Regions from separate parts of the Psychrobacillus sp. FSL H8-0484 genome, predicted to be linked through region 1. Evidence: riboswitches for the same ligand, from Rfam matches in the RefSeq annotation. Region 1 holds a riboswitch; each other region holds the start of a gene.
The links. A riboswitch is a leader RNA that binds a small molecule or an ion and turns the genes downstream of it on or off. The one in region 1 is predicted to bind S-adenosylmethionine.
Positions count from the first base shown of each region.

Region 2: linked by a shared signal. The riboswitch ahead of MHH81_RS17455 (bifunctional homocysteine S-methyltransferase/methylenetetrahydrofolate reductase) and the one ahead of mtnK (S-methyl-5-thioribose kinase) in region 1 are both predicted to bind S-adenosylmethionine.
Region 3: linked by a shared signal. The riboswitch ahead of metK (methionine adenosyltransferase) and the one ahead of mtnK (S-methyl-5-thioribose kinase) in region 1 are both predicted to bind S-adenosylmethionine.
Region 4: linked by a shared signal. The riboswitch ahead of MHH81_RS02665 (methionine biosynthesis PLP-dependent protein) and the one ahead of mtnK (S-methyl-5-thioribose kinase) in region 1 are both predicted to bind S-adenosylmethionine.

Region 1 is NZ_JBBOSZ010000001.1:4,071,331-4,073,535, forward strand. It holds gene mtnK (S-methyl-5-thioribose kinase) at 1-1,178, opposite strand, end outside; SAM riboswitch class I at 1,253-1,408, opposite strand; SAM riboswitch class I at 1,582-1,687, shown strand; gene MHH81_RS20140 (2,3-diketo-5-methylthiopentyl-1-phosphate enolase) at 1,839-2,205, shown strand, end outside.
Region 2 is NZ_JBBOSZ010000001.1:3,567,217-3,569,421, reverse strand. It holds gene MHH81_RS17460 (nuclease-related domain-containing protein) at 1-493, shown strand, start outside; SAM riboswitch class I at 712-816, shown strand; gene MHH81_RS17455 (bifunctional homocysteine S-methyltransferase/methylenetetrahydrofolate reductase) at 894-2,205, shown strand, end outside.
Region 3 is NZ_JBBOSZ010000001.1:3,009,053-3,011,257, forward strand. It holds gene metK (methionine adenosyltransferase) at 1-950, opposite strand, end outside; SAM riboswitch class I at 1,151-1,268, opposite strand; gene pckA (phosphoenolpyruvate carboxykinase (ATP)) at 1,462-2,205, shown strand, end outside.
Region 4 is NZ_JBBOSZ010000001.1:558,090-560,294, forward strand. It holds gene MHH81_RS02665 (methionine biosynthesis PLP-dependent protein) at 1-1,054, opposite strand, end outside; SAM riboswitch class I at 1,535-1,641, opposite strand; gene MHH81_RS02670 (hypothetical protein) at 1,947-2,205, shown strand, end outside.

The DNA.
Region 1 (2,205 bases):
TCCTCAAGTAATGCAATTACTGCATGAATAGATTTAATTTCATTGCGTTTTAATATGAGTGCTTCCCCTATTTGTAAAGCCTGTTTTTTGAAAAGGATTCGTTTTTCGTCATCTGCAATCCCATCTAAATCCTTCACATGTGCTAACCCGATTGTACGTCGAATTAATTCACAACCAGCAAAGCCTAGTGTATCGGTGAAAATTTTATCCACTACGTACTCTTCAAATCCCTCAGTATCTTTATAGGATTCAATACCTTTTGATTTCCATAGTGTAGAAAAGTTGGATGAAAACACTTTCCACGTTTGTTCGATATGATCGAGAATCACAATTCGCTCTTCCGCTTCTCTTGTAATGGATTGCACCATAATATTTGCTAAAAATAACCCAACATCGAATCCCATAGGTCCATAAAAAGCAAACTCTGGGTCTATCACCTTCGTTTCAGTTTCGCTAGCAAAAATACTTCCTGTATGTAAATCTCCATGAAGTAATGCTTCCGCTTCCGTCAAGAAACTTTTCTTCAATTTCGCGACTTCCAATTTTAAGGGCCCATTATTCCAAATAGCTTCCACTTCTTCTCTCAACGAAGGTTCATAGTCATTTGTATCGTGATCAAAAAATGGATCCGTGAAAATAAGATCTTCTGTAATTTTACATAGCTCTGGATTTGAAAACTCGGACACTAGTCGTTTTTTTTCAAACGGGTGTAATGCAAAATCAGATGTATGGAAAAGCGTTTGAGCAAGATACTCCCCAATATCCTTTGATAGCTTCGGATAAGATTCATAATGAATTAATCCTTCCCGTGCAATTTTTAAATGGGATAAATCCTCCATAACCGTAATTGCAAGTTCCTCGTCGCTCGCGTATACAGTCGGAACCAATCCAGTCGCAAATTCACCGTGTTTTTTTAATGCATTTGCTTCAATTACGGCACGTTTTAACGTTAGTGGCCAGCTTTCTCCAATCACTTTTGCATATGGCAATGCCTGTTTGATAATGAGACTTTTCTCTCCATTACATTCCTTTATGTGAAACACATAATTTAGGTTACCATCCCCAATTTCGCGACAATCTAACTCCGAGTCCTTTGGAAAGAAATTCAGTTCTTTCGCATATAAAATTGCACGATCTTCTGTTAATGATTCATATTGATTTTTTGTAGTTATCATCATTCTTCTCTACCTTTCATTTACAAAATAAAAAGCCTCTTTCAAAAGAAAGAGGCGTAGAATAAGAGACTTCTCGCCTCTTATCTTTCAGAAAGTTACCTTTCTGATGGAATTAGCACCGTGCCTTACGAGAATATTCATCTCAGCGCGAAAAGCGCCCCGTTTCACAACGGTATTATGGTCGGTTGCTGGGCTTCATCGGGCCATTACCCTCTGCCTGCTCTTGATAAGAGTGCTATTACTTACAAATTTATGCTATTTGAAATGAATCCTAGCATATTAGAAAAAGAGTTGTCAATAATTTAATTCAATAAAAAAAACATTCTAAAAATTCTATTGACAATGTTTCTGTTGCATGAAATAATCATAATTAATTTGACAAAACTAATCTCAATTGAATAAATTTTTCTTATTTAGAGCAGGTGGAGGGACAAGCCCTATGATACCCGGCAACCGGTCTAGTTACTAGACACGGTGCTAATTCTTGCAGTCCATTGACTGGGAAATAAGAAGTCGTTAAACCTTTAACCTCTTCTTATTTGAAGAGGTTTTTTATTTCTAGAAAAGCGAAAGGCTCCGGCTTAGCCCGCAACTGCGACGAGCTTTGCAGAAGCCCTTGAGCCAAAGTGAAGTTGATTTTATCTTAAAGGATTGTGATGAATAATGAGTAGTGTAACCTCTCTTTATCAGGTGTACGGTAAGCCCGGATCTTTTGAAAAAAAAGCAGAGGGTATCGCACTTGGTTTAACAGTTGGATCCTGGACGGACTTACCATTACTTGAACAGGAACAATTAAAACAGCATAAAGGAAATGTTGTTTCGATTACAGAATTTGAGCATATTCACCATCCGCTCAAACCAGACCAAATCAAAGCGGAAATAAAAATAGAATATCCTAGTGCTAATTTCTCGGCAGATTTACCAGCCATTTTAACAACTGTTTTTGGCAAACTATCGCTCGATGGTGAAGTGAAGCTTTTAGATTTAGAATTTTCTCCAGAGCTTTTGACTAACTTTCCAGGACCAAGAT
Region 2 (2,205 bases), 500 kb from region 1:
GAAGGTATTGGTAGTGGAGTCATCTGTGAAATATCCTACGATACTTCATCAAACGATTCCTGTGTTTCTGAGGAATATTACTCGAGAGAAAGTGTGTTTAGAGGTGGATGAAATGCATGAGTTAGCAGCGAAAATGGTGGCGAGCCATCAATCGTATTTTCCTTATCCCATGTGTGATCGATGGGGCATCCATCCGAATGATTTGCTGACTGGGGTTTGTTGTGAGAAGTGTGAAAAGTTCGGAATGGTGAAAAGGAAAAATGGCTGGAACTGTTTGAGGTGTGGTTATGTGGATCGACTCGCTCACGAGAAGGCGATTTGGGAGTGGTTTGTATTAGTTGGGGAGAGTATTAATAATCGGCAGTGTCGATATTTCTTAAAGTTGGAATCTTTCCAATCCGTTTCACGTATATTGAATTCAATGGAGCTTATGAGAGAGGGAACAGCAAAAAGAAATACAATTTATAAGTGGAATTGGGACTTAAATAGGTGAATCGGATAATAAAGTAGGATTATCGGATAATAAACGATCATAATCGGATGATTACCCATGAAAATTGGATAATAAATAAAAAGAATCGGATAATAACCAATTACAATCGGATAATCTTCTCATCTCAAATCAGAATATCTAGAAAATTCTAAACACATCTTGACGCTATAGTTGAATAAAGGTAGTATAATCCTAATATTAAAAAACTGAATAGTGAATTCTTATCAAGAGAAGCTGAGGGACTGGCCCTTTGAAGCTTCAGCAACCAGCCGAAAGGTCAGGTGCTAAATCCAGCAGACATATTATGGTCTGAAAGATGAGAAGGTACGAATATTGCATACTCGTAAAGCCTTCTTTTTCATAGAAGGCTTTTTTTGTATTTTAGAGAGGATGAGAGCGAATGGGATTGTTAGAGAAATTGCAAAGAAATATGTTAACTGCAGACGGTGCAATGGGGACACTGCTTTATTCATACGGAATTGATTATTGTAATGAAGAATTAAACATACAGAAACCTGAGATTGTAGAGAAGATTCATCAAGACTATATTGCTGCAGGAGCAGATATTATCCAAACGAATACATATGGAGCAAATGCGATTAAGTTGGCGCGATACGGGTTAGAGCATCAAGTGAAAGAAATCAATGAAGCGGCGATGCAAATTGCGAAGAGAGCAGCTGCACCAGGAGGACAATTTGTGCTTGGGACGATCGGTGGCATCCGAGGAATACGTAAGAGTGATGCTTCCATCAGTGAAATTATTGCAACGCTTGACCAGCAAGCAACTCAACTTTTATCGGGAAATCCAGATGGTTTACTGTTAGAGACGTACTATGATTTGGAGGAGCTAACTACCACTGTGACTCATTTGCGCAAGATGACGGATACGCCAATCATTGCCCAAGTATCGATGCATGAGCCAGGTATCTTGCAAAATGGCTTATCGCTAAATGAAGCCTTGCATCAGCTAGCAGCAATTGGGGCCGACATTGTAGGAGTCAATTGCCGATTAGGACCTCATCATACAATCCAAGCGTTTGAAGGGGTCACACTCCCTGAAAAAGCGTTTCTTTCAGCTTATCCAAATGCGAGTCTGCTCGATATAGAGGATGGACGTATTGTATATGAATCCGAAGCAGATTATTTTGGTAAAGCAGCATTATACCTAAGGGAAGCAGGTGTCCGGTTAATCGGTGGATGCTGTGGAACGACACCTAAACATATAGAAGCGGTGAAAAAAAGAATCGGTAATTTACCTCCGATTACAAATAAAATAGTAAAGCCGAAAACAGCCATTATTATTCAAGAAGCAGAGCCAACAATCAATCAGCCACTCCATGAAAAAGCGAAGACGGAAAGAACGATTATTGTTGAATTGGATACGCCACGACATTTGGATACATCTACTTTCATGGAAGGGGCTGATAAGCTTTATGCCGCTGGAATTGACGCAGTCACGATGGCAGATAATTCACTAGCTTCTCCGCGAATTAGCAATATGGCAATGGGATCCATGCTAAAGCTGCAAAATAATATTCGTCCACTTGCACATATTACTTGTCGTGATCGCAACTTGATTGGCTTGCAATCACATTTAATGGGGCTTGATGCACTTGGCATCCATGACATACTGGCTGTAACTGGCGATCCAACAAAAATTGGAGATTTCCCAGGTGCAACAAGTGTTTATGATGTCTCCAGCTTAGAGTTGC
Region 3 (2,205 bases), 1.1 Mb from region 1:
CCAATTGCATATGCTAATTGTACTTCGCAACGATCTGCAATTCCAGCCGCCACAATATTTTTGGCAACATAGCGAGCAGCATATGCAGCAGAACGGTCCACTTTCGTTGGATCTTTACCTGAGAATGCACCACCGCCGTGACGAGCGTATCCACCATAAGTATCTACGATGATTTTACGACCTGTTAAACCAGCATCTCCTTGAGGTCCACCAATTACAAATCGGCCAGTTGGATTGATAAAGTATTTTGTATTTTCATCGATTAAATGAGCAGGAACAATAGGTTTGATTACTACTTCTTTTAAATCTTTTTGAATTTGCTCTAGCGTTATTTCTGGATGATGTTGTGTAGAAATAACAATCGTATCAATACGAACTGGATTATTATTCTCATCATATTCCACTGTTACTTGCGTTTTACCATCTGGGCGTAAATAATCTAATGTTTCATCTTTACGCACTTCTGCTAAACGACGTGCCAGTTTATGCGCTAAGCTAATTGGAAGCGGCATAAGTTCTGGTGTTTCATTACAAGCATAACCAAACATTAGACCTTGGTCACCTGCACCGATTGCTTCAATGTCTGAATCCGTCATAGATCCTTCACGAGCTTCTAAAGCTTGGTCAACACCCATTGCAATGTCAGCAGACTGCTCATCAATTGAAGTTAAAACTGCTGAAGTTTCAGAGTCAAAACCATATTTTGCACGAGTATATCCAATTTCTTTAATAGTAGAACGAACCACTTTAGGGATGTCTACATAAGTAGAAGTTGTGATTTCTCCTGCAACTAATACAAGACCAGTAGTAACGCTTGTTTCACAAGCAACACGTGCATTTGGATCTTCCGTTAAAATTGCATCTAAAATAGCATCAGAAATTTGATCACAGATTTTATCTGGATGCCCTTCTGTTACTGATTCCGATGTAAATAATCGACGTTGTGTCATAGATTGTTCCTCCTATATCCTGCGAGATTTCTCTCAAGAATTGATACGGTACTCATTCCCATGTCAAGCCATTTCAATTAGATTAAACTTGAAGCCGTTTCGGACTTGGCACACAAGGATAAAGGGCGATGTTAAATAAAAAAACCTCCCGCTCACGCAAAAATACATGAGGAAAGGATTAATATCATAAGCACCTTTCACTCTTATCAATCAAGGGATTTCACCTTGTCTCAGGTTGGGCACCTTTGTAATGAAATTGCTAATTACAGGTTGCCGGGTTTCATAGGGCCTGACCCCTCCACCAGCTCGGGATAAGAGTATCCGTTCAATTTACCATCATACGTACTTAGTAAGTAGAAGTCAAGCGTTATTTTGAAAAGTTTTCACATATGCAAAAAATATTCAATTCATTAGTGTAGACTAATTAGTTAAATGTGTTATACTATTTCACATATCAATGAAAAATCCTCTAAACAAGAGGCAATAATTAAAAAAAGGATGGTAAGACAACATGAATTCAATCGATACTGTGAGTGAACTGAACGAATTGTTAGCTGGTAACAACATTAGCGTTCAATTATCAGTACCACAACTTGTAGAAAAGGCAACATCTAGAGGAGAAGCAGTTTTAACTTCTACTGGAGCGGTAAAAGCAGAGACAGGTAAATACACAGGTCGTTCTCCACAAGATAAATATATTGTTGAAGAAGCTATCTCCAAAGATAAAATCGATTGGGGTTCAGTAAACCAACCTATCTCCTCTGAAATTTTCGAAGCATTATATATTAAAGTGACAGAGTATTTAAAGGAACAAGATGAATTATTTGTATTTAAAGGATTTGCTGGTGCAGACAAAGCATCCCGTCTAAGCATTCAAGTAATCAATGAATATGCATGGCACAATTTATTTGCACATCAATTATTCATCCGCCCTTCATCAGAGGAGCTTTCATCTCACGAAGCGGATTTTACAGTTATAAGTGCTCCTAACTTTAAAGCAGACCCTGCAGTTGATGGAACTAAATCAGAAACCTTCATCATCGTATCTATGGAAAAACGTGTTGTTCTAATTGGTGGTACAGAATATGCTGGAGAAATGAAAAAATCTATTTTCTCTATTATGAACTATTTATTACCAGAACAAAACATTTTACCAATGCACTGTTCAGCAAATGTTGGGGAAGAAGGCGATGTAGCTTTATTCTTCGGTCTGTCTGGAACAGGTAAAACAACACTTTCTGCTGATGCTGGACGA
Region 4 (2,205 bases), 3.5 Mb from region 1:
CTTCCTCCACGCCAACCGAGAAGCGTAAAAGACTATTATCCACACCACGTGCATTACGTTCTTCTTCTGGAATCTCCGCGTGCGTTTGGGTAGCTGGATATGTGATGAAGCTTTCAACTCCACCAAGACTTTCGGCGAAGACGATTAATTGAAGTCCTTCTAGGAAAGGCCCAACCCACTCACTTTTTTGTAAGCGGAAGGAAAGCATACCGCCTTTTCCAGGATAAAGAACATCTTTAACTGCTGATTCGTTTTGTAGGAATTTTACAATTTTTTTTGCATTTGCGTCATGTTGTTTCATTCGTAAGTGAAGTGTCTTTAACCCTCTAATTAATAACCATGAATCAAATGGAGATAGTACTGCGCCAGCTGCATTATGATTTGCAAATAACTTTTCACTTAATTCTGCACCACTTGTCACAACAAGGCCAGCAAGCACGTCGTTATGCCCACCAATATATTTCGTACCACTATGAATGACGATGTGTGCACCTAGTTCAATAGGGCGTTGTAAGTAGGGAGTTAAAAATGTGTTATCTACAATGAGTAATAAATGATGCTGTTTAGCTAATTTTGCATATTGATGAATATCAATTTCCTGCATTAAGGGATTTGTAGGTGATTCAATAAAAATTGCTTTTGTATTTTTAGTAAGTAGCGATTCCACTTCTTCTACGGATTCGAACTTTGCATATGTAGTATGGATATTGTAGGAATTTGCGTACTGATTAAACAAGCGATACGTCCCGCCATAAAGGTCTTCTGGAGCGATTAATTCATCTCCAGAACGGAAGAGAGATAATACTAATTGAATGGCTGCCATACCGGAACTACAGGCGAAACCAGCATCTCCACCTTCCAGTTTTGCAATTCCTTCTTCTAAAATTGCTCGAGTAGGGTTTTTAGTACGTGTATAGTCATAACCTGTAGACTGACCAAGTCCGTTATGTTTATATGCGGTGGATAAATAAATCGGTGGATTAACTGCACCAGTCTTTGCATCACTGTGGTTACCTAATTGAACTAACTGTGTTTCTATACTCTTTTTAGTCAATGCTAATCATCCTCTACTATTAAAATAAGAAATCGTAAGTGCCTATTACTGCTACGAGGCGGCTCTCCAGCCAATGTAGCTACATTCTTTAGAAACGAGTAACCACACGAGTATTAGGAGGGCACTGAAAAACTCTATTACAGAATTTTTCATGATAAATATTTGATGTAACAATACTGTGTACTATAGGATTTAGCACGGCGGCGTGAGACTCCGGTGGGAAAGCGAGACAGCTGAGACCCCGCACAAAGCGTAGCGTAGGAGGCTCGGCGCTCGCCCACGGAAAGCGAACAGAGCCGTTCTAAATCCAATTAGCGGATATTTATTAGGAATTTTATTAGAACACCACTTTTTCAGTGCTCTCAGTATTAGGTGCTGGGGTCTGGATAGTTACTATGTAGAAAAGTTATACTTTCGGACCAATTAAAAAGAGGATTCTCTAATAAGAAGAGAATCCTCAATAATATACTGAAGTTAGTCCTCTTATCTTCAAGACGGTTACCGTCTATTGGAATTAGCACCACACCTATATTTGGCTGGTTGCTGAGACATCTTTGGGCCAATCCCTCCGTCTCTCTTGATAAGAAATAAATATTAAATTTTCTAAATGTTAATTTAAATCAGTTTACCATGGTAAAAATGCAAATACAAGCTGGAAATTTAAGACTTCATCTCAGATTAATAAGAGAAACCATTGCTTTCCAATTTTATTTTTTCCCTGCTTTCTTCTTATTACCTTGGTAGTAATTAAGATTTCATCTGGAATTAGTATACCTATTAGTAGGAAAAATAATGCTTGCCCAATTATCTTAAAGTAGGCATATGTCCGTTACTTGAATTACTCCAAGACATATAGATACATGGATAATACAAAAAAGGGGGTTAAAAGTAAATGGATAAAGAAATGTTGCATTCTCTAGTTAATTCCACGATTAAAGTAGATAGAGGTGGTCCAGAATCCCGTGTCGGTAAGCTACTTGCAGCAGAAGAAGATCATATTACAGTGCTTACTGCAGAGGACGGGGTTATTTATTATTATACACATCACATTAAGAGTCTAACTGTTAATGCGAAAAATGAGGTACAACTTGATCTTCAAGTTCCTGAGGATTTTGTGTTCATTCAAGCTAAAGACTATAAGAGTGTATTAA